3 regions of the Terribacillus sp. AE2B 122 genome follow, and region 1 is predicted to be linked to each of the others. Evidence: riboswitches for the same ligand, from Rfam matches in the RefSeq annotation. Region 1 holds a riboswitch; each other region holds the start of a gene.
The links. A riboswitch is a leader RNA that binds a small molecule or an ion and turns the genes downstream of it on or off. The one in region 1 is predicted to bind thiamine pyrophosphate.

Region 2: another riboswitch for thiamine pyrophosphate. It lies ahead of AE2B122_RS17495 (YkoF family thiamine/hydroxymethylpyrimidine-binding protein); the one in region 1 lies ahead of tenA (thiaminase II).
Region 3: another riboswitch for thiamine pyrophosphate. It lies ahead of thiT (energy-coupled thiamine transporter ThiT); the one in region 1 lies ahead of tenA (thiaminase II).

The regions. Positions count from the first base shown of each region.
Region 1 covers NZ_LR700947.1:87,897-99,871, forward strand. The annotation lists gene AE2B122_RS14410 (MFS transporter) at 1-924, shown strand, start outside; gene AE2B122_RS14415 (S8 family peptidase) at 974-2,236, opposite strand; gene AE2B122_RS14420 (copper resistance D family protein) at 2,480-3,550, opposite strand; gene AE2B122_RS14425 (copper resistance protein CopC) at 3,557-4,111, opposite strand; gene thiE (thiamine phosphate synthase) at 4,227-4,865, opposite strand; gene AE2B122_RS14435 (YckD family protein) at 5,050-5,364, shown strand; gene thiM (hydroxyethylthiazole kinase) at 5,405-6,205, opposite strand; gene thiD (bifunctional hydroxymethylpyrimidine kinase/phosphomethylpyrimidine kinase) at 6,189-7,025, opposite strand; gene tenA (thiaminase II) at 7,018-7,716, opposite strand; TPP riboswitch at 7,832-7,932, opposite strand; gene splB (spore photoproduct lyase) at 7,993-9,021, opposite strand; gene AE2B122_RS14460 (transcriptional regulator SplA domain-containing protein) at 9,014-9,259, opposite strand; gene AE2B122_RS14465 (methyl-accepting chemotaxis protein) at 9,450-11,162, opposite strand; gene AE2B122_RS14470 (EAL domain-containing protein) at 11,364-11,975, opposite strand, start outside.
Region 2 covers NZ_LR700951.1:200-7,074, forward strand. The annotation lists gene AE2B122_RS17490 (magnesium transporter CorA family protein) at 1-828, opposite strand, end outside; TPP riboswitch at 1,012-1,116, shown strand; gene AE2B122_RS17495 (YkoF family thiamine/hydroxymethylpyrimidine-binding protein) at 1,196-1,804, shown strand; gene AE2B122_RS17500 (ECF transporter S component) at 1,801-2,379, shown strand; gene AE2B122_RS17505 (ABC transporter ATP-binding protein) at 2,376-3,989, shown strand; gene AE2B122_RS17510 (energy-coupling factor transporter transmembrane protein EcfT) at 3,976-4,713, shown strand; gene AE2B122_RS17515 (SOS response-associated peptidase) at 4,755-5,417, shown strand; gene AE2B122_RS17520 (hypothetical protein) at 5,477-5,872, opposite strand; gene AE2B122_RS17525 (hypothetical protein) at 5,897-6,157, opposite strand; gene AE2B122_RS17530 (hypothetical protein) at 6,781-6,875, opposite strand, start outside.
Region 3 covers NZ_LR700955.1:695-12,669, forward strand. The annotation lists partial or broken gene AE2B122_RS19440 (collagen-like protein) at 1-438, shown strand, start outside; gene AE2B122_RS18795 (M3 family oligoendopeptidase) at 572-2,365, shown strand; gene AE2B122_RS18800 (ABC transporter ATP-binding protein) at 2,485-3,330, shown strand; gene AE2B122_RS18805 (ABC transporter permease) at 3,327-4,061, shown strand; gene AE2B122_RS18810 (sensor histidine kinase) at 4,066-5,211, shown strand; gene AE2B122_RS18815 (DNA-binding response regulator) at 5,186-5,794, shown strand; gene AE2B122_RS18820 (peptide MFS transporter) at 5,831-7,204, opposite strand; TPP riboswitch at 7,413-7,512, shown strand; gene thiT (energy-coupled thiamine transporter ThiT) at 7,596-8,162, shown strand; gene AE2B122_RS18830 (general stress protein) at 8,199-8,549, opposite strand; gene AE2B122_RS18835 (hypothetical protein) at 8,743-9,099, shown strand; gene AE2B122_RS18840 (class I SAM-dependent methyltransferase) at 9,239-9,730, shown strand; gene AE2B122_RS18845 (NAD(P)/FAD-dependent oxidoreductase) at 9,763-11,112, opposite strand; gene AE2B122_RS18850 (YwpF family protein) at 11,260-11,670, shown strand; gene AE2B122_RS18855 (TrkH family potassium uptake protein) at 11,759-11,975, shown strand, end outside.

The DNA.
Region 1 (11,975 bases):
AGTATATTCGCTGTAAACGGTCAGATAAGTCTCCTGCTTATCTGTATCATATCCATGTGTATCGGATTCGCTGGTCAATTCTATCAGGGTGCTCAGTTTACTGCCATTCCACATCTAGTTGCCGATCGACAGCTTCATTTCGCTAACAGTCTGGAAAGTGCTATATTTCAGCTTACCATCGTGATTGGTCCGAGCATAGGCGGTATTTTTCTACTATTCTTTAGCATCCATTACAGCTTAATAGCAGTATGTGGACTTTCCTTACTCGCCGTGTGGTTAGTGCTCCTGCTTCCATACGAGCAACAAACAACCAGCTCCAGAACTTTCTCCATATCCCAATACATACACGAGCTGAGGGAAGGATTCTCTTTCATTTATCAACAGAAAGAAATTTGGTACACCAATCTTATATCACTAATCTCCAACTTCGGAATACAATTTCTCATTGTTTTACTGGTCATCTATGTAAACCAACTCACAAAAGATCCTTTGCTGCTTGGCATCGTATTATCTTCTGGGGGAATCGGGGCCATTCTAGGTACATCTCTGGGTTTCTTTGCCGATCGGTTCTCTACATACAAACAGATATTATTCGCTGCTAAAGTGATTGGCGGTTTATCCATCATCTGTGTTGGGCTGACGGATACTATCTGGCTGACGGCTTGCTTCAATATGATTGGAACAGCAGCTGCAGGTGCCGTTAACCCGATCATCAAAACAATTCGACAACGCTATACACCACGGCATTTACTAGGTCGTGTCCAATCCACATCCCGCTTCATAACATTTACCTTACTTCCAGTTGCTTCTGTTTGCGCCGGTCTCTTATCAGAGTGGATTGGTATCGGGGGAACAATTGTAATTGGAGGATGTGTTGCTAGCATCTCTGGTCTGCTTGTATATAAATTGCCTCAGAAACTATAAAAAGAAGGCTCCTCATATTATAGGAGCCTTCTTCATTCATTTCTTTGTATTATTGAACACGAGGGAAACCGAAACCGGAGGCATAATCATCACCTCTAGCAGCACCATAGCCGCCAAGAATATCGTTACCACGAGCACGGGTCTGCAATGTCTGTCTCACTTGGGAGCTGCTCAAGCCAGTGTTTTCTGACCAAATCTTAGCTGCCAAACCAGAGATATGCGGTGTAGCCATAGATGTACCAGTCAGTGACGCATATGTGTTCCCTGGATAAGTGGATAGGATAGCTGATCCAGGAGCTGATACTTCCACATCACCTTGCTGCACAACATAATCACCATCTGTACGACTGTAGCCTCGGGAAGAAGAATCGGCAACTCGGTATGTACCGTTTTGCTGACGGTTCTCCAAGTTTGCTACTGCAACAGCTTCTGGCAGTGCAGCAGGATATCCGATTGAACCTTCATACGGGCCGGAGTTACCCGTAGCTGCGATGACTAATGCACCTCTGTTATTTGCATAACGAACTGCACTAGAGATGAGAGAATCCTGTCCCCCACCAAGAGACATTGAAATGACGACTTTCTCTCCACGGTTTGCTCCATCATCAGCAGCTTTCCGGATACCGTTTGCGATGTCATCGGAATAGCCTCGCCCATCATCACCGAGTACTTTATAAGCCCAAAGATCTGCTTCCGGTGCTACACCAAAGATACCCGAACCATTTCCGCCATTGGCAAGTGCAGAACCAGAGACGTGGGTACCATGTCCATCACGATCGACACAAGTGCCATTCACTTGTCCACTGGATGCTTGGGTAAAGTCAACACACTGCTCTACATTTGCAGCAAGGTCAGGGTGGTTAACAGACGTGCCAGTATCTAGAACAGCGATGTTGATATTATTTCCACCGCTTGTTTTAGTTATGGATGAGTTATTATAAATTGCATGAATTCCCCACGGTGTACGGTCTGATACAGCTTGTGTCGATACATCCCGTTTTTCAGACACTTCCTGCTTCGTATATACACTTACTTCGGTTACTTCCAGGGCTTTGTCAGCTTTTAGCTCCTCGAGCTCTTTTTCAGATACCTCAGTTGTAAAGCCTTCATTACCGAAGCTGTTGCGGACGCCATGCTCTTCCTTGACCTCGTCGGTTGCTTGAGTGGAAAACACACCATCCTTCTGCTTAACGAGAACGCGGACTTCCTCATTCTTTGCCGTTTCATCAGGTGCGGCACCAGCTTGTAACGGCTGGAATACAGATAACCCTATCATTGCAACAGCAGCGACACTTACCAGTTTTCTTTTCATTCAATCACCTCGCTAGATTTTATAGTCACTGAAGTGGAGTCCGACTCTCTGCCCTTCTAGACTCTCAGAAACTATTACAGTAAATCTAGCATAGGCTATCCTGGAAATGTATTGGGAAAACAGACGACAGCAATACACAAAAAAAGACATTATTCCAATTTCTATTTCCTTTTTCCAGCAGAATGTTTGCCTAATAGAAACTTTCTGTGATAAAAGGTGGAATAATGCCGTTCTGTGAATCTATTAAAATTGTAAACTAGTCATTATGGCAGTGTACAAAAGTGCCGAAGCAACGAATGCGGCCGCCAATGCGAAGCTTGCTGCAGCTCTTTTTTTGAAAAAATAAACGATACTTGCCAAAAACAAGCCAAATCCGATAAAGCAAGCTACCCCAAGCACTCCCCAGTGCCAGGTTGCGACACTTTCAGCTGTCACACTAGGAAAAATGCTGCCGAAAATCAAGGCAGATCCCTCATTGCTTAAGGTCGCTGGAATATCAGCTGGTGTAGCAGAAGTGCCGAGTATCGCTGTGCAAATAAATATAATCGCTAGCAGGATCGCTTCGGCCCGGATCCAGTTAAGCGGTCGAAATGCAGGATCACGATGAGCTTTTCTTGCCAAAAAGCCGTTAATGACAGCAAATACAAGTACTGGTATGAACACGACATGCTTCACGAATAACATTTGGCCATACGTCAGCATCAAAGCATTTCCATAGTTCCGTATATCCATTGCAAACAGCATGACCATTATGCCACTAGCTATGACTGACATGACAAGCACTATGGCGAATGGTGTAAACCATTTTAGGAAACTTTCCCAACTGAATTGTTCTGAAGTATAGAAACATACTTGAATCAGTACACCAACCCAGAAAACAGCAGCACCTAAATGGACGAAATGGGCAAAAGCACCGATCAACCCACCTTCCACTGCTGAATGGCTGCCATACGCACTAAGAAATAGCATACCTAGGAATAAAATTAGCGTGAGAAGCGGAAATTTGTTGAAATAAAGCAACAACCAAACACAGATAGCCAGGAGAAAGATACCGACCCAGACTCTTCCAGCTGTAAATTGGAATAATACTTGGCCTAGTGCCTGACCATATCCATTCTGTGCGCCAATTATAGAAACGAGATTAATAACAGGACCGCTCGTGACAAGTGCAGCAGAAGCTGCAGCAGCTAATACGTCACTTCGCGGTGTCCGGATTGCTGCTTCTTCCTTGCGTACAAAACTGAAAACAAGATGACCGGCGAGAAAAGAAAAAGCGATATACGACAGCAATTCCAACAATGGAACTAGAATCACGGCGAGTTAATCCTTTTTACGATAAGTGAAGAACAAAACAGCGGCACAAAGTAAAGCGATGATTACCAATCCCGTCACTATGAAACCTGTATCGGAACCTTCCTCTTCTTCATGTGATTCTTCTGCTGCTTTTTGATCCTGTTCATTCACTTGTTTATTTTGTTCACTTTTGACTGCCGATCCCTGTTCGCTATCGCTTTCCTCGGAGGTCAGACCTTCTGCTGTAAAGGAGACTGTGTTACCGACTTCGTGTCCATCTGCTGAAATTACTTTATAGCTTAATTCATAATCCCCATCAATCATTTCCTGAGCTAATGGAACAGTAACAGTCGTTCCATCAACAGCTGCAGAGTCAGTGGCGAGTGCTTGTCCATCTACTGTCACTTTCGTCTCTACTGCATCCTCCACATCCGAATTGAATGTGAGAGTGAAAGCATCCATGCTCTCTGTGACCGTATCACCTTGTCCTGGATTCGATGCCGTCAGTACTGCATGGGCGGACACAGCCTGCGGCAGCATATATAAGAACAATGCCAGCAAGACCAACATTGGCTTCTTCATATTTACCACTCCAATTTTTAAATGTCCCTTTCATCGTATAAGAGAATAGAGATAGCGTATAGAACGAATTGTGACCAAATCCTTACATTTTGATTCCACCCAAAAAAAGATGCACTCACGTGTGCACCTTTTCCATCTTCAGTTCATTTACTGCTTTCTGGATATCCGTCGCTTTGGTTAGGACGGAAATGAACGAGATACCATCTGCTCCCGCTTGCCGGACAGCCTCGGCATTTTTCTGATTGATGCCTCCGATTGCAACCATCGGGAAGTCACCGACTTGCTTCCGAATCTCGCGCAGTCCTGTCAGACCGATCGGGAATTTGGCATCAATCTTCGTCCGAGTAGCTGCAATTGGCCCGACACCGATGTAGTGGGCTCCGTCCTGGATTGCTTTTTTAGCTTCCTCGGTGTCTTGAGCACTCACCCCAATAATCAAATGCTCTGGACAGCGTGTTTTTACTTGCTGCATCGCTTCGTCTGTCTGTCCGATATGCACACCATCTGCCCCAATCGCAATCGCAAGATCTACATCATCATTAACGATGAAAGGGATGCTGTGCGCTCGACACCTTGCCTGCAGCCGTTCAGCCAGTTGCCTTTTTTCCTGTCCAGTTGCAGCTCCTTCACCTTTTTCACGAAGCTGGAACATGGTAATACCAGCTTCAAGCGCCTGTTCCAGTATTTCCTCCGGATCCTTGTCCTGGCAGTTTTGACTGCCCATTATGAAATAAAGCTCCAATTCTTCTTTCATGTTTATTACTCCTTTTCCATTTAAGACATTCCACATCCCCATTTTGTGTTGAACATGTTCTCATTCCTCAGGTCGAAATTCTTATTCTCCTAATTTAGGAAAAAGTGTGGAAGATGGATAGCAATCCCAAAACTGCGTAAAGTAAGCCCAAGCTTTGAACAAGGAGATGATAAAGTTGAAATGGATGAAAGCTGGGGCAGTAGTAATCGCTCTATGTGTCGGATTGGTCGTTTCCAATCCAGCTGCCGGTTTTGCTGCTGACAAAGCTGTTGCCGATGTGCTGACAGATGAGCAGAAGCAAGAAATAGCAGCTTTGCAGAAGCAGGCATTAGAGCAGGAAAAGCAAATTATTGAAAAGTACGTAGAATACGGTGTCTTTTCTGAAGAGAAGGCAGACCAAATCGAAAAGCATTTGGATCAAAGGTTTAAACAATTAGAGCAAGATGGTTTCATCCCAAAGCCACATCGGCATGGCCCTCACCCTCATCCAGAAAAGTGACATCCTACAATCAGCAGACATACTTCTGCTGATTGTTTCTTTATACTTCTAATTCGAATTGTTCCACTTTTTCCGAATCAATTGCTTGATCTCCTAACAAATAAAGCTGATCCAGAAAAGCGATCTGAAAGCTTCCTGGAGCTTTTGCTGTCTTAGCTGCTTCCTCTGCTGCAATACCATAGAAACAAAGGGCACCGATGCATGCTTCCAGTACATTGTCTGCCGCTCCCGCACATGCTGCCACAACGGCACCAAGCAAGCAGCCAGACCCTGTTATGTTACTGAGCATCTCATGTCCATTAGCAATACTATACGTATGGTTCCCATCCGAAAGGATATCTATTTTCCCTGTTGCAATCACAATCGTATTCAATTCTCTGGCCAGCTGCTGAACAACTCTTGGTGAAATACCATCCTCGGATCCATCTACACCTTTCACTTTGACTGATGTACCGCCAAGAACAGAGATTTCACCTGCGTTTCCGCGAATGACCGTTACATCCACCTCCGCCAAAATGCGGCGGGCCGTTTCTGTCCGATAGGCTGTGGCGCCCACTCCGACAGGATCGAAAATCACTGGTATCCCGAGTCTATTCGCTTCCTTACCGGCTAAAATCATCGCTTCTACATCTGCTGCGGAAAGTGTGCCGATATTCAATAGGAGGGCCTGTGCATGCTGAACCATCTGCGCTGCTTCTTCCTTAGCTGACGCCATCACCGGGGAAGCACCAAGTGCAATCAAACCATTCGCTGTAAAATTAATCACAACATCATTCGTAATGCAGTGAATCAAAGGGTTTGCTTCCCAAACTAGCTTTATCACATCAGTATACTTCATCATGCTGTTCCTCCTGAACTGGCACACCTTGCAGGCGGTATCCCCAGTGATTTGTCGGACCATTTCCTTTTCCGAGCTGAAGCGAATACGAAATCGCATCTGTTACAAAATCCTTACCGATCCTGACTGCTTCTTGCAGAGATCTTCCTTTAGCCAGTTCTGCGGTTATAGCTGCCGAATAAGTGCATCCAGTACCATGAGTATGCTTTGTCTGAATACGTTCGGCAGTGTAGGCCGTGAAGCTGCTTCCATCGTAGAGCCAATCTGCTGCAGATGTTCCTTCCATATGACCGCCTTTTATCAAGACAGCTTTGGCCCCATACTCCCGGACGATTATTTTTCCTGCTGCTTTGATGCTTTTTTCATCTACGATATGAATTCCCGTAAGTTCTTCCGCTTCCGGAATATTCGGTGTAATAAGTGCTGCTAGCGGAACAAGATGCGTCTTCAGTGCATCTCGTGAATCCTCTCCCATAAGTGCATGCCCACTTTTAGCATACATAACAGGATCCATCACATATACACCTTTTGTTTTACTCAAAACAGCAGCGATGCAGCGCATCATCTCTTCTGATGCAATCATTCCTGTTTTTACCGCAGCAGGGGTGATATCTGAGAAGATTGATTCCAGCTGTTGTTCAAGAAATTCGACTGGAACATGATGAACTGCCTGCACTCCTAGCGTGTTTTGGGCAACGAGGGAGGTGACCACACTCATTCCGTATACGTCACGCTCCTGAAAAGTCTTCAGATCCGCCTGAATTCCTGCTCCTCCTGACGGATCAGTTCCGGCTATTGTCAAAGCGCTCTTGATATCAGGCATGAACGGACGCCCCTTTCAATGGGATCATCCAGTCCTGCTGAGTAGCGGCCATCTCCCAGAAACTATGCTCCAGCATACAGCTTTTAAGAAAAGCTTTCCGCGCACGTTCTTTTGCAGCAGATCCCGCTGTCTCGGCCCACTTATCCAGTCGCTTGCTAAGCTCTGCTGTCACATCCGGCATACCATCTTCCCTGCTGCTATAAAACTGAATCCACTCCAAGAACGGATTGGATTCGTCGGGTGCCTTCGTTTCGATAATATGAGCTGCCAGCGCTTGATACGTCCATGGACAAGGGAGAAGCGCTGCCATCAGCTCGCCGATGTCTCCTTGTACAGCACTGTTCATCATATGTGAAATATAATGGTCAGCAGCAGGCGGTGGTGTCATGCGCTGCAAGTCCTCGTATCGCACGCCCGCCACCTTGCAAAAGACATTATGCGGATGAATCTCGCTATGCAGGACAAAATGAATTTGGGACTGATAAAACTCCATCTCTTCACGCGTTTCGCATTTGCTGACTGCCAAGCCGTAGATACGGGCAAATGCGGTCAAATACTCATAGTCAGCTTTCACATAATGGATCAATGCCTCACGCGGCACATAGCCATTCGCAACTCCTTCTACGAAAGGATGTGCATAGATCGCTTCGAAAATCGGGTTTGCTTCTTCTCTCAATTGTGCAGAAAACATGTTTTCTCCTCCTATTGGAGAAAGCCCCGTCGGAAAGGGTGATTGGCGCCGGCCATATAAAAAAGCCGCTCCAGAAGTATGGAGCGACTCGTATAGTCAAGTGTTCAGAAAATACACGAATCCGGCTCCACTTCCCTACGCTGGTGTTAACCAGATCAGGTTCAAAGGGATAAAGATTACTCTTATCTCAGCCAAATGGCACCCCTAGTGGACTTCCTCAAAATTCAATTGTCCCCTTAACTATCACATGCACAGATGTGATTGTCAACCAATGAATCACGTGAAATATTCAATTCTGGATTGCGGGAACATTTTATAGATTGTGCTTCCTATTACATCCTTAATTTCTTCTTGCTCTTCATTCTGGTAGACGTATTTTCCGATACCATAGCGCCCCCATTTATATTTCCGTTTGCTTTCATCCAGCTCAAGCTTCGACATCGGATAATTTTTCTCGATAACGCGCTTTGCTGGCTTCGTGAATCGATGCTGAATCAATTCGAAGGTTAAGTTCTTTTTGGCATGTTCAGGCAAAGCTGCTTCAAGATGTTCGAGCATTTCCGGATAGCCCGTCTGCCAGCCGTCATGCAGATAAATCGGAGCGACGATGAATCCAAGTGGATACCCGGCCTCGGCTACCTTCACCGCAGCTTCGATGCGATCTTTCAATCTGGAGGTGCCTGGCTCGAAGTATTTGATCACATAATCATCATTAATGCTGAAGCGGAATCGCGTCCGTCCCTGATGGTCTGCGTCCAACAAATGATCCACATGAGCGAATTTCGTTACAAAGCGCAGTTGTCCGTGCTTGGAGCGGCCGAAATATTCAATCGCATGTTTCAACGTGTGCGTCAGATGATCAATACCAACGATATCTGATGTACAGGAAGCCTCAAACCGTGTTTCTTCTGGCGCTCTTTCCTGCATGTACTGCTCAGCTGCATCAAATATTTCATCTGTATTTACATACGTGCGGATATAAGGTTTGGATCCCATCGTCGTTTGCAGGTAACAATAATGACAATGCCCCATGCAGCCTGTCGCAAATGGAATAGCATATTCTGCTGAAGGTTTGGATGTATCGAATTTCAGAGTTTTACGCACACCTACAACTAACGTTGATTTGGCGGTACGGTACTTCTGGAAATCATTATCGCCCGGTAGATTACGTACCTGGTTGTGGGAAGTTGTTTCACGTATTTCTACTCCCATGTCCTGGAACTTGTTCTTCAGCTTCACTCCAAGCGGGTATTCCAATGCTCGAGGCTCTATATACACAAGCTGCGGCACAAACGGCTTAACCATAATAACCACCATCGGCTAAGCCAAAAGCGGACACATATGCTTCTTCCGCCTCTCCGAGATCCTGATAAACCGCCACCTCATCATTGAGCGGATAATAGGTTTCATACACAAACAAGGCCAGTTCACCTGGCTTTTCCGGGTTATGGACGACCGCCGCTTCCTGTATATTGGCTACTCCCTGTGCATGGGGATTGCGGATAATTACATAGACGATTTCTCCTGCTTGAAAAGCATCCATTTCATTGCCTCCTTTGTACATACTGCGACTAGTATGCACGGCTTGGATGAAAACAATGTAAAAAAATGAACCCTTTTCCAGGAAGTATACGTCTACTTCTTAGAGGAGGGTTCAAATGTGAAATGGATGATATACGTTTTTCTGTTATTAATCTTATCCTTTATCGGTTACTATCTGCTAGTCAATTAACTTACACCCTAAAGCGAGCAATTGCGGTTTGGAGCTCCTCTGCCATAAATGCAAGTGAACTGGATGATGCAGCTATTTCCTGCATGGCTGCGAGCTGCTGCTCTGTCGCAGCTGACACACTTTCCGTTGAAGCTGCTCCTTCTTCTGCTACCTCGTTCACATCACCAAGTGACATATTGACTGAATCCGTGCCTTTAATCATACCTTCCAGCGCGACTCTCACCTCACGGAATTCATCAACCAAACCAGCTACTGCAGTTTCAATCTGATGGAAAGAACCGCCAGCTTGATCTACAACTCGTGTACCAGCCTGTACTTCATTCGTTGCATGCTCCATCAAATCAATGGTTTTCGTCGTATCCTGTTGGATAAAGCCTACCAAGTCAGCAATTTGACCTGCCGCTCCCTTTGTTTCTTCAGCTAATTTACGTACCTCATCGGCAACTACTGCAAACCCTTTACCATGTTCCCCAGCCTGAGCAGCCTCGATAGTAGCATTCAGTGCAAGAAGATTTGTCTGTGCAGAAATATCCGTGATAACGCTTGTAATGTCACTGATCTCCCTAGACCGCTTGTTCAGGCTGTCAATCGAAGCAGAAAGCTCTTGCACATGAGATGTAATTGTATTCATCTGTACGTTTACATCCTTAATTGCATGTCCTCCCTGGACAGAAAGCTCGGATGTCTTTTGTACTGCTCCTTCAACATTTTGAACGTTCGAAGCCAGCTGGTCCGTGTGCTGCCCCATATTGCCCATTGTACCTGTTGCTGTCGTAACTAGCTCGAGCTGCTGAACAGAACCCTCTGCCAGCTCCTGTATCGTTCTTGCTACATGTTCGGAAGATGAACTGCTTTGTTCTGCACTAGCACTCAATTCCTCTGCAGATGCAGCCACTTGCTGTGACGTATCATTCACAACTCGAATAATAGATCGCATGCCATCTGCCATAGCATTATAAGAAGCTGTCAATTCTCCCATCTCATCCTTGGATCGATACGAACCATCAGAGCTGAAGTCTCCATCTGCCGCTTTGCCCAATAAGTTTCGCAGTTCTTTCACTGGAGAGACAATAAGCTTCGATATAAGTAATCCGATCGCTATTAATAGTATTAAAGCGACTCCTATAACGCTTGATAATATTATAGTGGCCTGCCTAACATCCTCGGTTGCCTGCTCATATGTTTGTTCTGCTTCCTTCGTATTCTGTTCCTGCAACTCTTTCAGGATATCGTTCACAACTGTACGTTGCGGAATCTGTTCTTCAACAAAGAGATCGTACGCTTCATCATTTTGATTTTCTAAAGCAAGCCGCATAACACGGTTTCGGATTTCATGTAAACCTTCGCGCTCTTGTTTATAGTTTTCAAATATATTTTTACCCTCTGCGGACATAAAACTATGCTCCAATTTATCCATCTCATCATCAATTCCGACAATGGATGAGGTAAGCATGTCATTGAGCTCATCATTTCTTGACTCGTCCTCAGTGAGCATCATCTCCAAAATGTATGCATCGTTTGCCTGATTGTTCTCGCTAATTTGACTTAAAGATAAGTTGGGCAAAAGCTTATCTTTGTACATCAATTCAGCCTCTCGCGCCATTTCTCGTGTATAAAATATACCAGCCGCCCCTACAATCCCTAGTGCTATAGCTCCTACCAGGATTAAAATAAGCATTTTTGTCCTGATTTTCACATTTTTCAATAATTTCATTCCAGCATCCCCCTGATGATAGCTATTACACAGCCACTTCCATACGATATATCGACTTTCAATATATCGGCAGGGTTTCCAGAACTTGAAGTTATTTTTAAGAAAATGTAAAATATTTAGTTCTATTTTGTATATAAAGTTAAAAACCCATTATCGATTGGATGCATTCCAATCGATAATGGGTTTTCTGTGGAAAATATATTACCTCGAAGGAAATAGGGTATCTCCTGAGGCAGCTTCAGAACTTGGTTTCCCGATAAAATAGCCTTGGGCCAAATCCATTCCAATCTGCTTGCAGAATGAAAGCTCCTCCTGCCTTTCAATCCCTTCTGCTAGCACCTTCGTGCCAAGAAGGCTGGCAACCTCAATTACTTTATACAGGAATTCTTGTTTCTGTGTATCACTGTCGCAGTAAGATATGTATGCTCTGTCAATCTTGACGAAATCGGGTTCTAATTCTTTAAGCAGTTCAAGCGTGGAATAGCCTGCTCCTACATCATCCAGGGCAACCATCATGCCTTCTTGCTTATACCGTTTAAAGATGCGCTGCAGGCGGGCAACGTCATCCAGTTTTTCAGTTTCAACTACCTCAAATACAAGGTCTTTCGGATCTACTCCATATTCATCGACTGTGCGGAATGTCTGTCTTAGGCAAAAGTCTGGATTATAGATGGTTGATGGCAGAAAGTTGATGAAGCTCTTCACTCCAGCAGGTATAGCTTCCTGCGCCCTTTTCCTGACTGCAGTCTTTCTTGCACGCTGGTCTAGCATACTAGTGAGGCCTGCTTCTGCTGCAAAATTAAATAGAGCAGC
Region 2 (6,875 bases), on a different contig from region 1:
ATACCCGAATTTCCATTTTAATTCCGGCATATTATCAAAGTTCATGCCCCATAATGCACCAAGCGCCATGACAGGAGTAAAAAGCACAGTCATGACAGTAAGTGTCTTCATAATTTCATTGCCTCTAAAAGAAGATACAACATCTTCAAAATCAATCAAGCCTCTGATTTCTTCTTCATAAGCTCGAACAAGATTCTGACAGCGTTCAAAACGATAGTTTGTCCGCTTAAAATGTACATTCTGCGTATATTTCTCCCCAAATGCTTCAATAACGCCTGTCTTAACCTCTATGAAAGGTATCAGAAAGTTCTTCCATACTAATATCTCATGTCGGTTTTCAGCAATTTTATTAAGCAGCTTTGTATCATTATTCTCTTTTACCTGCCAAAGTAAATCCTTTAATCTGACTTCGTATTGATCAATTTTATGTAGAAAAGCTGAAATTATTTCCCCCATGAGGATCATAAACCCCTCAATCGCATTGTTCGCATTTTGCATTTTAGCTAGAATTTCATTTTTTGACGTTGTCGGCAATAGTTTAAAATCAAGTGCTGTTGTTAATAACATATTCTCTCTCACAAAGAAGTGAAACAGATGTTTTTCTTCTTTCTTGTCTGCTTCTTGTACATATATGAGCGAGCCCCAAAGAGCGAGAGAGTACTCATTAGTCGTCTCCATTTGCAAACTATTCGTATCAGAAGTATGTATATGTTGTACCCATGGTATGTGCATTGTGTAGGCGTTTAACTCGTCTTTTCTTTCTTTATCCACTTTCTCATCTAGCTGAAGCCACTCCCACGCATTACCCGAAAAAGCGTGCTTCTCCATGTTATCCCCTCCATCTTTTCATTCTTGTACTATTTCCCTTAAGTCTTGCAGGATAATCCTTTGCACTCTCGCCGATTAAAGACTCGTTTCTAATCCTTGAGAAGTAAGAAATCAGAATCTTTCAGTAGGAAACCCTTTACAAATCCAGCTATCTTTTTTACTATAGAGCTATCAATTGCATAAGCGACGCACTGGGGGAGCTGGTAACGGCTGAGAGGAATCATGTGATTCTGACCCTTTGAACTCGATCTGGATAATACCAGCGTGGGGAAGTGCAGCCAGAATTGTCCTATTCTTTTTGTATATTCTGCGACTGCGCCCTATGGTGCCGTCGCTTTTTATATGCAAAAAAATAGGAGGAATCATTATGGAAATACAAAATTATTGCGGAACTAGCCGGATTGCCGGCTGCAGTTTTTCGGTTTATCCGATGGCAGACAGATTCAAAGAAATCATTCTAGAGGCGCTGAGAACCGTAGATACGTCAAAAGTTTGGATTGAGACCGACGATGTCACAACATTAGTGCGTGGGAGAATTCCGCACGTATTTGATGTCACCTCTGCTATTTTCTTAGCAGCAGCTAAAGATGGTGATCATGTTGTGTTCAATGGTACATATTCCATTGGATGTCCCGGTGATTCTACTGGGGATGTCTATATGGCCGAGGACGAAACAAAGCTGAACCTTCCGAATGTAAAAGATATAAAGCTTGAGACAGCTTCCAAATTCTCGCTATATCCTTTGGGCGGCGGAAATTATATGGATACCATCTACAGTCAAATTGAAAACATGCGTTCCCACGGAATAACTGTTTCCAAGTCTCATTATTCCACTCGCCTTGATGGCAATAGTATTGATGTTTTTGAAGGTTTGGAGCATGTCTTTACTGAAACTGAAAACTCAGGTTCATCCCATACAGTTATGACAGTGACAATGTCAGCTAACAGTCCATCTGCAAAGGGTGGAATCAAATGAAAAACTGGAGAATGAAAGATATAGTCGTCATGGCAGCGCTCGCTGTCGTGTTCGGCATTGTTTATCTCCTATTCCTGCCAGTCAACGTCGTCATGATGGGACTAATCGGACCGATCGGAACTGATATAATCTTCGGGGTATGGTTCCTTGTCTCGATCGTAGCTGCTTATATCATCCAAAAACCCGGTGTTGCTCTTGTCTCGGAAACGATTGCCGGCGTTGTCGAAGTGCTGATTGGCAGCAGTGTCGGACCTATCGTTATTCTCTCTGCTGTCGTACAAGGTCTTGGAGCTGAAGCAGCATTTGCCCTGACACGCTATCGTTCTTATCATGTTCTTGTATTAATGGGTGCTGGTATTGGGGCTGCCATTACAAGTTTCATCTGGGGTTATTTCCGAGGTGGTTTTGTAGCTCTTGACCCTTCTTACGTTGTGCTTATGCTTGTTGTACGAATCATCAGTGGAGCTGTTATAAGTGGTTTGATCGGCAAAGCAATCAGTGAGGCGCTGGCGAAAACTGGCACATTGACGAGCTTCCCGCTCGGTAAAACATATCGCCAGCGAAAAGCAGGATGACACAGCACCTACTGGAAGTTGACCAACTGACCGTCACATTTGAGGAAGAGAGCACCCCTACCTTAGATGATTTGAGTTTTACGGTTCAAGAAGGAGACAGCATACTCCTGCTGGGACCAAGCGGGTCTGGAAAGAGCACCCTCACATACTGTTTAAACGGGTTGTATCCAAAAGAACTGGATGGGAAGATGAGCGGTAGTATCTGCTTCGCAGGATCCATGATCGAGGATTTCAAAAGCGGAAAAATCAATTTAGAGGTTGGAACTGTATTTCAGGATCCAGAAACGCAATTCTGTATGCTGACAGTAGAGGATGAAATTGCCTTCGGCTTAGAAAATAAGAAAATATCTCCGGATTTGATGGAGTCAGAAATCGATCGAGTCCTCTCCCTTGTCGGTTTGCAGCATCGGAGAAAAGATCAAATCCATACCCTTTCCGGCGGGCAGAAACAGAAGCTGGCACTTGCAGCAGTTCTGGCACTGGAGCCTCGGTTGCTCATTTTAGATGAACCGACAGCTAATCTGGATCCGGCTGCGAGCAAGGACCTTGTTGAAACAATCCGTCACCTAAAAGAAGAGCAGGAGATCACACTTCTGATTATTGAGCACAACATTGACTACTGGCTGCCTATTATTAACCGGACGATGCTGCTGGACCAAGATGGATCATTATTCTTTGACGGAGACTTGAGTGAGGCAGTAAACATGTATGACGAGGAGCTACAGCAGCGCGGCATTTGGCTGCCAGAAGCAGCTCTTCTTGCCAAGCAAGCACAGCTTCCAAAGCCCTGGCCGCTTACAATTGACCTTCTCCCTCCTGATTTGCAGTTTCAGACGAAAACTTCAGAGGTTTTGCAGAAGAAAGAGCAAATCATTCAAGTGGAGAATGCTGTTTTTCGCAATAAAGAAAAGGTCTTGCTGGATATCCCTGCTCTTACTATTAAGCACGGAGAATTCCTGGCTATTACAGGGAAAAACGGCAGCGGAAAGACGCTTCTTTCCCGGCAAATTACTGGATTGCTGAAGCCCACAGCCGGAGATATCGAAGTTCTCGGAAAGAAGTTACGTCGTTGGAAAACAAATGAACTCTACCAGCAAATCGGTTATGTATTTCAAAATCCTGAGCATCAGTTTCTTACAGACTCTGTTTGGAATGAAATCGCCTTCGGACAGGCAGTAAACGCGGATGAAATTCAGAGGGTCTTGGAGGATATCCAGTTAGCTGCACAAGCCGATAAGCATCCATTCACCTTGAGCCAAGGTCAAAAACGACGGCTCAGTGTATCGACCATGCTTGTTCAAAAGCCTCAACTGCTCGTGCTTGATGAACCAACATTCGGTCAAGACAGCCATACTACTGAAGTACTGATGGATTTAATCTGGAGACATCATCAACGCGGGTGCACCATTGTCATGATTACACATGATATGGAACTGGTCGATCGTTTTGCTTCGCGCGTGTTGATTGTGGATCAAGGGCGTATAGTAGCAGATGACCAGCCTGCAGGAATTTGGAAGAGAAAAGATCTGTCAGACTATGGACTCTCCCTTCCCGCAAAAGAAGCTTATAATAAGCGGACACAGGAGAACAGTCTCTATGCATCATATTAATCCTAGCATCAAAGCAGGGACAGTGACGATAGCTGCGATCGTCATTGCTTTCCTCTTTGATCCATTGGCACTGCTTTTATACATTGGCTGGACGATTGCCGTTACATTGCTGTTTGGAAAGGTGCAAATCAAGAAGTATCTTCTATATCTGCTCCCTTTCACCCTTTTCGCAGTCGGCATGCTTGTGTCAACACTGCTGTTTGCAAAGACACCGGAGAATCCCTCCATCACGCAGCAGTTCCTCCTTTGGGAGCTACCGAGAGAAACCGTGCAAGATGCACTAGCCTTGGCTATCCGTGTATTCAGCTATAGCACGCTGTCCTTGCTATTTGTCCTGACGACAGATAAAGTGGCGTTTATTTTAAGTCTGATTCAACAGTGCCGTGTTTCACCAAAGCTGGCGTACGGTATTTTAGCTGGCTATCGCTTTTTGCCTTTATTAAAAGATGAGTTAACAACGATCCGCTCTGCACATCTTATTCGGGGAGCCAAAACGAAAACAAGCAGATTCAGCAGATATAAACAATACACGATTCCCCTGCTAGCAAGTGCGATCCGCAAAGCTGAACGAACTGCCATAGCCATGGAATCCAAAGGCTTCACAGGAGAAAGAGACCGCACATTTTACCGTACGTATAATACAAGTTGGACAGATTGGATATTTGCAGCCGTCATGCTTGGCGCCATTGCGCTATGTATCATTGTTTCCAAGTCGTTTCAGTAAACGGCAGAAGGGTTATAATGGAGAAAAAAGGAGAGATGAAGATGTGCGGCAGATTTACCTTACTCACTCCCTGGGAAGAGCTCCTGAGAACCTATGATGCTGTCTCAGAGATGGAAGCATTAGAACCAAGCTACAATATCGCACCAACGCAGCAAATTGCAGCCGTCATTCATGACGGTAACAAACGACGGCTCGGAACACTGCGCTGGGGTCTCATCCCGCCATGGGCACCAGATAAAAAAATAGGCAGCAAAATGATCAACGCCAGAGCCGAAACTCTTCTGGAAAAACGCAGCTTCAAGAAAGGATTTCAGAAACAGCGCTGCCTTATTCCCGCCGACAGCTTCTACGAATGGAAAACAAAAGACGGTAAAAAGCAGCCCATGCGCATCCAGCGCAAAGATAAAACCCCTCTCACATTCGCTGGGCTATGGGAGAAATGGCAGGATGAAGATGGCAGCAACATCTTCACCTGCACCATCATCACAACCGAAGCAAACAGCTTCATGCAGCAGATCCATAACCGTATGCCGGTTATTCTCTCCGCTGCTTCTCAGGACATCTGGCTTGATCGGGAACTGCAAGACCCTGACAAACTGCTGCCATTGCTGAAACCTTATTCCGAGGAATTGACTGCTTACCCTGTCTCGACGCTGGTGAATTCGCCGAGGAATAATAGTGAGGAATTGATCAATCCATTGTGAAAGGAGCATGCCGGGGGCATGCTTTTTTTTACAGTAAATTGCATACTCAATATTTTGGCCTAGAATCTTTTTGGATCAAATGGAGTTTCCTCTAAAATTAGTTTAACTTCAGATTTAGGTACCCATCCAAGCCATGTATCTCTATCTATTCTAGGCAGCTTCAATTCCTCTCCTATTAGTAATGAACCAGTGCTAACCTGGTATTTATCATTTCTTTCCTTTAAAACTTCAACTTTTTTACCTTGAATATCTCCGTAGACTTGTATCTTTACACAATCTTTTAATTCATTTGGTTCTACTACTTTTGTGTAAACGCCACTCTGATACTTATCTACAAAAGTATCATCAATCTTACTTTTATCCTGAGTTAGTATCTTTAAGTTGCCATCCATATCTTTAGTTAATTTGTACTCTGTATAGTTTAATTTCCCGTAGTAACACCTTTTCGTTTTCATTCTATTATTTTATGCATCCTACATTTAGGTTTCGATACTAATTGTTCTTCTATGCTGTTCTAACACAAGTTCATATAAACAATGAAAAGCGTCCGACTCATTCTTATATTCCTTAATAATATAGTGTCCTAGCCGTTCACGAGTTTTATACACTTTCCATACTCCTCCATCAAAACAACACCCCATCACATAAGGTGCATCTGTAATAAAGTCCAACTCAATCTGATACTCACCTAAATTTAGATCGTTATCTTGAATTTTCCTTTTAAAATCAGCCTTAATCATAAATCACCTCATAAGTTTGTTTTAAGTCTTTAAAAAAGTTACATACAATAATCAAGAACTATTATCTACACCGATATCCCAAATAAAGAATGTAAGATATTCAGATACCTTAAAAGTTTTTGTTTTACATGAACTAATGAAAGTGAACCTCACAAATTACTATAACTGATATTAGAAAATGACTTCCAAGTTTGAATTATCTCATCTACTCTTCCAGATATACACGAAGATAAAATTCATCCTTATCCCTCAAATTCATCATATACTTTTGGCCAAGAGGTACATCCCTTGTATAAAGCATTATTTGATTTCCTTCTATAAAGGAACAAAGAAAAATATCACCCAAGTCCATCGACAAATTATCGTACTTGGTTAATATAAAAATAAACCTTGAAAGTTAAAGAACAATCAAGGTTTATTTCTCATTTAGAATTACATTAAAATAATGTTTTTTATTTCATTGATAATCGCATCATCTTTATTTATCCACTTCTGATAGATACCTTTATCTATAAGATTCATGCTTAATTTTTCCCAAATCTTATAATCACCAGTCATAGTAACAATGGATATCATATCACCTTTTGTTTCAACTACTTCAAATTTATTACCCTTATAAGCTTCTATCCGTTTCTTATAAATTTGTTCGATTTCATTTTGATGGACATACTTATATATATAGTATTATCGGCAATCGTTTTCTTATCAAATTCAAATA
Region 3 (11,975 bases), on a different contig from region 1:
GGTTTAACAGGATCAACGGGAATCACCGGTAGCGCTTTGCCTTCTGTTAGTGCTCTTGCAGCAAACCAAGTGACTGCAGCTCTTCCACTTACCCTTAATACAGATACAACAATTAATACTATTGCCCCAACGGTAGTTGCGGGAAATAATGAAAAATTGGATTCAAACGCACAAATAGCAGTTGTCACAACTGCTAACTGGTCAGTTTCCATTACTGCTACACTGCGAAGAGATGCAACAATTCTGAATCAGGTAACCATTACAAGAACTGGACAGCTTGCCGGTACGCAGCGGATTCTTGTATCGAACACGTTTGTAGACGTAGTTCCTGCTACTGGTACGGCAACATATACAGTAGGTATAACTGTAGTCCCAGTTTCAAATATCACATCTGCCACTGCTGAAACTCGAAATCTAAATGGTACTCGTTTTGTATAACAGTGAAAGGCCATAGCTAAGGTGCTATGGCCTTTTCCTTTTGAGAGTATTGCTGAAAAATATCGAACACTAAAACTTTTCAGTTAATATACCAAAGCGTATAATAGAAAGGTAGTTTCAAGGAGGTATACATATGACAAATAAGTACGGACAAACATGGGATCTGGATGCAATTTTCCCTGGTGGCAGTGACTCTTCTGCACTTGCGGAATTCGCTGAGAAAGCAGATCAAGCTTTAAATGATTGGAAACAGGCTCTAGAAGATTTTCAAGTACCTGATCAAGCTGAAGATACTTCTGGCTTGGTACGTATCGTTGAGAAGTGGGAAACATCTGCTAAACATGTATTCGAGGTTGTTGCATTCGTTGAGTGTCTGGTAGCACAGGATGTTACAGACAAAAAAGCAAAGCAATGGTCTGGGAAGAAAGATGAACTCATGGCTGCATACAGCGGAACGCTTACGGGTGTGGATCAAGTCATCACACAAGTCCCGCAGCAGACATGGGAGCAGTTGCTGGAGCAGCCGGAATTGATCAATTATGCATTCGTTCTTGATGAACGCAAAAAAGAGGCTGCTGAGAAGCTTTCACCGAAACAAGAAGTATTGCTGAATGATTTGGCGATTGATGGCTACCACGGTTGGGGAGGCATGTATGATACGATTGTCGGCAGCATCCAGGTACCGTTGAAAATCGATGGGGAGGAGAAATCCTATTCTGTTGGTCAAGCTGCCAACAAATTAGATGCACCTGATCGCAAGGTAAGGCAGCATGTGTTTGCTAGAATGCAAGAGGCTTGGACAGAAAAAGAAGATTTTTTCGCAGAAACAATTAATCATCTAGCTGGTTTCCGTCTGCAGACATACAAGCATCGTAAATGGGACAGTGTGCTGAAAGAGCCGCTGGCTTATAACCGTATGTCTCAAGAGACGCTGGATGCTATGTGGGGAGCTATTTCGGATGAGAAGGATTCATTCGTAAAATACCTGCAGCGCAAGGCGGAGATCCTTGGTCTGGAAAAATTGAGCTGGTATGATATTGATGCGCCGCTCTCCTCTGCGACAAAACATGTATCATACGACGAAGCTGCTGACTTCATTGTGAAGAATTTCCGGACATACAGTAGCCAAATGGCTGATTTTTCACAGCAAGCATTTGAAAAGCGATGGATTGAAGCGGAAGATCGTAATAGCAAACGCCCTGGCGGCTTTTGTACCAGTTTTCCAGAAAAGAAAGAAAGTCGTATTTTCATGACTTTCAGTGGAACAGCTTCAAATGTGTCAACACTTGCGCATGAATTAGGTCATGCGTATCATAGCTACGCAATGAATGATGTAGAGCAGCTGAATCAGCAATATGCTATGAACGTAGCGGAAACAGCTTCTACATTGGCAGAATTGATCGTCTCCGATGCTGCAGTAAGAGAAGCAGCGACGAAGGATGAGAAAATCGCGTTGATCGAGGAAAAAATCCAACGTAGCATCGCTTTCTTCATGAATATCCATGCGCGCTTCTTGTTCGAGACAAGATTCTATGAAGAACGCAAAAATGGACTCGTATCTGCTGCGCGCTTGCGTGAGTTGATGGTCGATGCTCAGAAAGAAGCATATAATGACCAGCTAGATGAGTACGATCCGACATTTTGGGCGTCCAAGCTGCATTTCTACGCAACTGATGTACCGTTCTATAATTTCCCGTATACATTCGGATATTTGTTCAGCACAGGTATTTACGCAAAAGCAGCAGAAAATCCGGAAGACTTTGAACGTTCCTATAATGCTTTACTTGAGGATACTGGCCGCATGACGGTTGAGGACTTAGCGATGAAGCATTTACAGGAGGATTTGACCGATAAGGCATTCTGGCTTAAAGCTATCGAAGTTTGCAAGCAGGACATCGAGGAATTCTTGAGATTGACTGCAGAATAATTAAGGGAGACCACTCAATAGAGTGGTCTTTTTTTATGACAATTGTCATTCTTTTTCATGACATTACTTCCTTACTCCTTGTAATCTATCTTGTTATTCTGATAGCAGGAGGTGGGGTTATGCTAAGGATAAATCACGTTAGCAAATCATTTAAAGGGCAGCAGGTGCTGAGAGATATTACTTTCCAAATAGCTGAGGGTGAGAGCATTCTCCTGCTAGGTGCGAATGGGGCGGGTAAGTCTACTTTGCTAAAAATAGTTTTACAAATGCTGAAACAAGATCGAGGAAGTATGGAATGGAAAGGCAAAAAGCCTCATATTGGGTATGTACCACAAGCACCTTCTATGATTGGGAATTTAACAGTCTATCAGTTCGCTTCGTATGTGCTTTCTTTGCATGGCAAAAGAGTACAGGTCCTTACTGTTTTACAGGATGCAGGACTGGAACCGAAAAAAAAGGTACTGGCAGGGAATTTAAGTACCGGTCAGATGAAACGTCTGTTATTCCAGCTTGCTGTTACAGTTAAGCCAAAGCTGCTAATCATGGATGAACCAACAGCCGGTATGGATTTGGAAGCTAAACGACAATTTCGCAAGCAGTTGTTAGACGTACGTGCAGAAGGAATCAGTGTTTTATTGACGACACATATTCTGTTAGAAGCAGAAGAGCTTGCCGATCGATTATTATATCTGGAGGATGGAGTTATAAAAGTCGACCGTCCAATTGAGGATATAATGCTGGATAGAAAGTCAATAAGCTTCCGAACCGATTCCAAGTATAAAGGTTTTTTACTCTCTATGGGATATACACAGCAGGAAGGCTTATACCAAAAGCTGACGGAAGGCGCGGATAAAGAACTGCAGTTGCTAATCCAGCATAATATCAAATTTACGCAGCTTGAGATAAAAGGTGATACTCTTGAGCAGTATGTTGAGGGACTGGAAAGAGAGGAAGTTGGCACATGAAATCTATTGTTGTAACAGTGGGGATGGAACTCCAAAGAATGATAAAAGATAGATACTTTCTATGTTTCTCTTTACTAATGCCTTTCATTTTTTATATCCTATTTACTTACATTAATAGAGGTGCGGCTGTCGACGGAATTGAATTTGATTATTATTTTCTCATTTCCATGACCTGTTACAGTTTAGTAGTAACTTCTGTGCAAACATTTGGTATTCAAATAATGTATGATCGCATGCAAACTTGGATGGACTATTTGTTTACCCACCCTCTTACGCCATCACAGTATTTCATTTCTCGTATTATCACGCAGCTTTTGCTGAACACACTCATTGTTTCTTTGTTTTTCCTTGTTGTAAATGCATGGAAACAATTTGATCGCCCCTTGGAAGAATGGATAATGACTAGTTTATGGCTGCTGGCTGGATCGATTCTATTTCTAACAATCGGAATCTTGATTGCTCAGTCTAGAAAGGTTGAGACTGCATCTGCGACCGCCAATATAGTAGTGTTAGGACTAGCTATTTTAGGAGGTCTCTGGATGCCGCTGCAAACATTTCCGAACTGGGTGCAAATGATTGGTGAATGGCTGCCATCATACTTGTTTGCACGGGGTGCTTGGACTATAGCCTCAGGAGAGGGTATTGAAATTTCCAATATTATAATTCTTATCTGTTATTTTTTGGTATTATTTATAGGTGCAATGATTTTACAGTATAGGCAAAGGAGCTGACTACGTGAAGAAATTCCGCCTGTTTCCGGAAGAAGATGGCTATATACCTCATCTTTGGCTTGCCTATTACTATTTCACTTTACTGTATTTGATTGGAGAGCAAGGTTTTCGATTCTGGATCCCTCTCTTAGTAATGGTTGTCATCTTTTTCTGTTATAGGGAAATTTATTGGAGGCCAGAACGGACTTTTTCTTCAGCAATTGTCTTAACCATACTAGTAGCATATTTAATTTTTTTTATCGAACAGGATTTTTTCTATTTGCTCTTATATGCGATTAATATGCTTTATGTAGTGAAAAGTCCAGCTAAGTTCTGGACTGGTTATTTAATTGTTAATGCTGTTACAGGCATCATGCTGCTTACGGATATATATGGGATTCATGATTGGACATGGGGATATATTTCTCCCGGTATCCTGATCAGTCTCATTACACCAGCAGTTTGGAAAGTACAAGAAAAGTGGTACCGCAAATGGGAGGCAGTAAATGAGGAGCTTGCTGACACAAAAAAGCAAGTGGAGGAATTAATAAAAGAGCGAGAACGGGACAGAATTGCACGTGATCTGCATGATACAGTAGGACAGACGTTATCAACGATTTCAGTGAAAAGTGATATATCGAAGAAGCTTTTATACAAGAATCAAGAGCGGGCAGAACAGGAATTAGATGATATCCAGCAGTTATCTCGATCCCTGCTTCAAGAAATGCGGGAAATCGTGAGCGATTTGCGTTTTGTATCTTTGCAGGAGGAAGTGGAAGCAGCGCAGCTTAGATTAAAAGAAGCTGGTATTGCTCCTGAATTAGAACAGCAAATTCCTTCGATAGAAGACAGTTCAAAGGAAACAATGATTGCCTATATACTCAAAGAAGCTGTCACAAATGTCATTCGTCATAGTAACGCTACCGTTTGTAAAATCCGAGTTATACAATCTAATAACTATCTGCATTTACAGGTGGAGGACAATGGCGGCTATGATAATATGCTGTCACAAGACGGAAACGGCTTAGATGGAATTAGAAAAAGAGTCAGTCTAATGAAGGGGGAAGCCCATTTTCATAAGCGGATAAATGGCGGCTTGCACTTGATAGTAAAAGTTCCTATGCAAACCGAAGGAGGAAATAGTAATGATTCGTTTGCTGTTGGCGGATGATCAGAATATGCTTCGAGGTGCCATGGCGACAATGCTCGATCTTGAAGAAGATTTCGTTGTCATCAAACAAGCTGCCAATGGTGAGGAAGTATTGCAAGCACTTCAAACGCAAACTTTCGATTTACTAATCCTCGATATTGAAATGCCTAAATATGATGGCTTGGAAGTGGTCAAGCAAATGCGGCAAAACAGCCGTAAAGAGAAGGTGCTGCTGCTTACCACCTTTTCTACGGCTGCTTATGTTAAAGAAGCTATGAAAATGAAGGTTGAGGGTTATTTGCTGAAGGATACGCCAAGTGAGCAACTGGCTCATGCAGTGAGGGATATTGTATATCACGGACGCACGGTAATTAGTCCAGAGATAACGTATCAATTTGTACAAGGCGTTGATAACCCGCTAAGTGAACGAGAAATGAAAATCCTTTCTCTTGCGGAAAAAGGCTTCTCAACAAAACAAATAGCAGCTGAACTATTTTTGTCACCAGGCACCATCCGGAACTATTTTTCGGAACTTCTGGATAAGCTGGGAGCACAGAACCGTTCACAAGCAGTCTACATAGCGAAAGAGAAGGAATACATATAAAAAACACAGCTCCCGTAAGGAACTGTGCTTTTAGGTTTAGTCTCGTGCATCCAGCATGGATTGCAGTTTCTTGGAAACAGCTAGAAGGATTAGACCTACTACGATAGCGACTGCACCGATTATACTGAAAATCTCTACATAACCGAGTGATTCTGTCAATGCAGCAAGCTGTCCAGCGATAAGGCTGGCAATACCAGTTGCGGCCATCCAGACACCCATCAATAGAGAAGCAATTTTCACTGGTGCTACTCGGCTTACCATCGATAGACCAACAGGTGATAAACATAGTTCACCTAATGTGTGGAACAGGTAGGTGAAGACGATGAATAGAATATTAGCTCTATGAACAATATCCCCTTCGTCACTGCCTGTATATAGTACTGCTGGAACTAAGATCATAAATCCTAATCCTAATAGAATCATACCCATGGACATTTTTGTCGTTGTCCGAAAATCTCCACGTTTTGATTTACTCAATTTCAGCCAAATAGCAGATATGATTGGTGCAAGGATGACAATGAACAGTGGGTTCACTGATTGGAACCAGGAAACTGGTATAGTGTAACCGCCAATGTTTCGATCAATAAAATCTCTCGTATATAGTGTTAGGGAAGTACTTGCTTGTTCGAAGCCAGCCCAGAAGAAAATGATGAATACAGCTAAAATTAATACTGCACCTGTACGTTTCTTGTCAGCAGCAGTCATTTTGGCTGGAACGCCATCAGCAGAAATATTAGATCGCGCAGGTTTTGTTCCGATATCACCTAAATATTTCTTACCCAAAGTGCTGAAGATCAATTGGCCGATGACCATACCAATGGAAGATGCCAAGAAGGCCCATTTGAAGCCAAAGTGTTCGATACCGGCAGCATCAGTCGTATGGAAAAGATCCTCTGCAAGAAATCCTGCAATTAGAGGAGAGAAGAATGCACCGATGTTGATGCCCATGTAGAAGATGGTGAATGCAGCATCTTTACGTTTATCCATCGGGTGATACAACTCACCAACATGTGTTGAGATATTCGGTTTGAAGAACCCGTTACCAAGTATGAGGAACAACATACCGATGTATAATCCCCACTGATTGTTGAATAGGAATATTGTGAAATCTCCGATCGCCATCGTTACGCCACCAATAGTGATAGCAGTACGCAGGCCGATATACTTGTCAGTCAAGTAACCACCGATAATTGGTGTGAAGTAGATAATTCCTGTGTACAAACCATAAATTATTGCGGCTTGTTGCGTATTCATTCCTAATCCACCGCTAATAGCTGCAGCAGTTAAGTAAAGCATCAGTACAGCACGCATGCCATAGTAGCTATATCTTTCCCACATTTCTGTGAAGAAGAGAAGATACAATCCCTTTGGATGCTTCTTCCCTTGTGGGATTGTAGCTGGTGTATCCATTTTGAATCCTCCCTTTTTTAGAACATTGTCCATTATACGTCATAGTTTTTCTCGAATTCAAACAATTTCGTTAGATGAAGTAAAAGTAATAAAATTGCTAAAATTAGCACTTGGGTAATATTTCATCTAAAGGAAATATTAATATTTCTTGCTAGCGCTATCAATTTTCTATATAATGGATAGACAACAGAAAACAAAACGGTACAAATAAGCCTGCAGGGGGAGCCATTTCGGCTGAGATGGACATATGTCCAGACCCTTCGAACCTGTGAGTTAGCACTCGCGTAGGGATGTAGCTTCTTTGATGGGAAACAATGCACTTTGGGCCATCGGAAGAGATCCCTCTGCAGCATTGTTTTTTTGTTGCATTCTTTATTAGGGGAGAAAAAATATGCAATCAAGAAGCAAGGTTTTATTTTTAGTAGAGGTGGCAATATTTGCCGCACTCGCATTCGTACTGGACTTATTCTCATTCAAAGCATGGGCGCAGGGAGGCAGTATCTCCTTGCAAATGGTTCCGATATTCTTAATGGCATTTCGCTGGGGGTGGAAAGGCGGACTTACAACAGGGTTAGTTGTAGGATTGCTGCAGTTAGTCACCGGCCCTTATATAATACATGTTGTCCAAGGTTTTTTAGATTATCCTTTGGCCTTCACTTTAGTTGGACTGGCAGCTGTAACAGCTGGTCCAGCGCGTAAAGCGGCAAAAGAAAATAACCGAACTAAGCTTATTGGATTCTTAATCATCGGAACATTGATTGGCAGTATCGGGCGGTTCGCTGCGCATTTTGTAGGAGGAATGGTCTTTTTCGGATCTGCAGCTGCTCCTGGACAAACGGTTTGGGCATACTCGCTTATATATAATGGCTCCTACTTGCTGCCAAGCTTTATAGCCAGCATTATTGTTATTCTGATTTTGGTTTTGGCTCAACCGAAACTTATCTTACCAAAGAAATAAAAAAAGGCACTGTCTCATTGGACAGTGCCTTTCCATTTAGATTAGCAAGCCTTCGACGTTGTCTGTTTCTGTGACAATCAAGAAGATTTTCCCTTCATCGAGATCCTCTTCAAAATCCTCAGCTTCTTCCTGAGAAAAACCGATTTCCTTCAATTTCGCACGTAGTTCATCACCTTGTTTACTGAACATGCTGCCTACAGCACTTTTAGCTCCCATCTCGGATAATCCAATCGTATTGGCATCCACTTTACTGGATACACGTTTCGTTCTGTCATCATCATGTGACAATACATAGATGTTATCTTTGTTTACGCCTTTTGTGCTTAAAAGTTGAATGTCTTCTTGCAGCTTTTCATCGTTTGTGTACTCTTTTAAATATGGTTTCATGTTGAATTCTCCTTTTTAAGCTAATTTGATGTACTAAATATCTACCCGCTGGCTAGAAAATAAAACCAACAATAATAGTTACAAAAATTCAATATAGTATGACTATTTATCTGAAAATCGGCATACAGACGCTGTGTGTTGTGATAAACTGAATGTAAATTGAGGTTTCCAGTCCGGGTGAGGAGGAAACAATATGGCAGATATTATTGATATGGATCAAGTTAAAACTAAGAAATGTTTATGTCAGGTCGCCAAAATGAAAGGCATCGAATACGAAATCTATCTTACTGTCGTTAAATATATAGATAAACATACGGAGAATGTACTTCCTGAATATGCTTTCAAAACGACAGCTTCTGATTTGTCTGAAATATATAATGGTAATCGCGAGCTATTTTTGAGAAGTTATTATGAATTGCTGCGTTATTGGGATATCCCGCTGGTTGATGCAGAGAATCCTGCTAATATGGAATTTGAACGCTTTCCGAAAATAGGAGATCTATGTTACTTTATTGACCGCAAAATTCAAACGGGCAAATATACGAGTTGAAAGGACAGCTGAATGGATCAGCTGTCCTTTTTAGATTCAGGATAGAAAATGTTAATGCGTGAGAGCATAGGGAAGATACGTTTAGCTTTCGCATTGGGAGGGCAATACAGAACTAATTGATTCAAAAGGAGAGAGTTGTATGGCGAATAAAACAACAGAAGTTTCCGCAGCAGAAGTGGTGGAGCTGTTGGAAATAGAAGGCGGAGAAAAAGTGATAGTCTTTGGTGCTGGAAATGGGGAACTGGTTATTCCTATCGCACATAAAACAAAAGATCGCGTCACAGCCCTGGAGAAAGACGAAACTTTATTAGAAGAATTAGCCCTTCGTGCAGAGGAGGAAACGCTGGCGAATATCGACCGGATGCCTAGCGGATTAGGCAGGCTGAATTTCCCCGACGCATCCTTCCAACGAGGTCTTGCAGCATTTGTGTTGGATAATACAGATGACCCCGAGCTTGCAGCACAGGAAATGTACAGAGTTACAATTGAAAAGGGTATTATGGTAGCTCTCGGCTACAGCAGAGATCACAGCGCGGATCTGCTTGCAGATAAATTGACTAAGGCTGGATTCGAAGTGACGCAAGGAGACTTTAATGAAGAAGTATATTATGTAAAAGCATATAAAGCATAAGAAAACCGCCAGATATGGCGGTTTTTTCTTGTTCACTGAAGCATGCTAGGAATATCGCTATCCGCTGTCGGATAAGCCCAAAGCAAAGACTGCAGTATTTTAACTGGTGCTTCCATTTCAATTGCCAATGTAAAGACATTAATTAAATGTTCAGCATGAGCTGCATACAAATGCGCACCGACAATAGTTTGTTTTTCTTTATTCAAAATGATTTTGCTGTATCCTTCTTCCAGTCTTGTCGTCTTATTTGTGAAGAAAGAGCTCAAATCTTGTTCGATGACAGAATACTTGTCCTGAGATTTTAGAGCTTCGTCTGCTGATACACCAACTGAAGCAATTCCAGGAATAGTATAAACAACGGAAGGCTGAATATGATTGAAATCATCCTGCTGTTTCCCTTCCAGCATGTGATTAATAACACGGCTTCCGGATTCTGTAGCCAGCGGTGTAAGGGGGAGCTTCCCATCATCAGCACAATCTCCTGCAGCGTAAATATGAGGTGCTGATATACTTTGCTGATTTTTATCTACCTTAATACCCTTCTTGCTATAAGAAATGGATGTCTGATCCAGACCCATATCTTGGACATTTGGTGCTCTGCCAGCACCGTGAATGACGATATCAGCAGATAGCTGTTCTATGTTGTTTTCAGAACGGATGGAAACGGTGAATGCATTCCCTTGCTGTTCTACAGCTTCCAGCTCCGTATTCGTTCTAATATCGATGCCAAGTTTTTTACTGTAGTCGACCAAATGATTGACGACATCCTCATCAAATCCTTCCAGAGGACGTTCTCCACGATGAATAATGGTTACTTTTCGATTAAAACGGACAGCAATATGTGCAAATTCAAAACTGATATATCCTCCACCGATTAGCACCAATTCCTGAGGTAAATCATCGAGCTCAAAAAAAGCATCACTTGAAATGAGATTTTCGTATCCATCTATCGGCAGTTTAGTGGGGGAAGCCCCTGAAGCGATTAGAATATACGCAGCTTGAAGTCTTTCTCCGTTAACCTCTATTGTATGATCATCAATAAATTGTGCGTGTCCTTGGTACACCTCGATGCCGTCATTTTCGAATTCTTCGACAGTCGATTCGGGAATAGGTTTCGTGAATGTCTCCTTATGTTCGCGTAGCTTGCTCCAATCTAGCTGTGCATCTCCAGTCAAACCAAAACCCTTCATCCGCTCAAAAGCATCCTGGATTTTAACTGTTTCAATCAGTACTTTCTTTGGATCACATCCCCATTGAGGGCATGTACCTCCAAATGGTTTATCATCAATAACGGCTACAGTCCAACCCTTTTTTCTAGCTGCTGAAGCCGTGCTGTGACCACTTACGCCAGAGCCTATTACGATTAAATCCAGTTTATGCATAAATATCATCCTTCCTGGCAATATCCTAACTCTGTACCCTGGCACTATGCACAGAAAACATCCTATACACAATACATACGGATCGGAAAAGTTCTGATAAGATAGAGAAAAAGACTTAATTGGACATGTTAAAAGGAGAGGTTATTTGTGAAAACATTTAAACTGGTAGAGCTGACTTTATATCCGACAGATCAAGTGTCATTAAATGAGAAAGAAATGAAACTGTCAGAGGGGTTAATCATCAATAAAGAAGAAGATAACGAATGGGTGCTGGAAGCGGTTCTCGGCAAAGCAGATTTGGAAAGCGTACAAGAAATATCTGAAGACCGAAAAGTACTGCTTGCCCAAGTGCGAATCACAAAACCAGAAAACCGTCCGGCAATGTTCCTTGTTCAAGTACAGGAAGTGAATGATTTAGGTGATGAAGGGAATGTAATCATGAAGGGCACGCTTGCAAGGGAAGAAAAATCGGAACTGTTCGCTTCAATAAAAAGAATGCGTCAAGAAGGAATGGAAGAGGAAGAGATTTTGACCAGCGGAGCCGGAACCACGGAGTGAGTGCGCTTGAAAAAGAGAGCTATTCTCCAATATGCCTGCTATAATAGACTACATTTGAAACGAAACGTACTTTTAAAGGAGCACTTGTATGCGTACCTATGACCCGCGTTGGCGATGGCTCAATAACATTTCGCCAACCAGATTGATCATCTTGTTTTATTTAGCTGCTGTGGTTATTTCTACGTGCTTATTGGCATTGCCAGTGGCACATAAAGAAGGAACTGATATATCCTTCGTAGATGTATTATTTACGGCTGTCAGCGCCATTAGCGTTACAGGACTTGCTTCTGTTCCGATTAATGAAT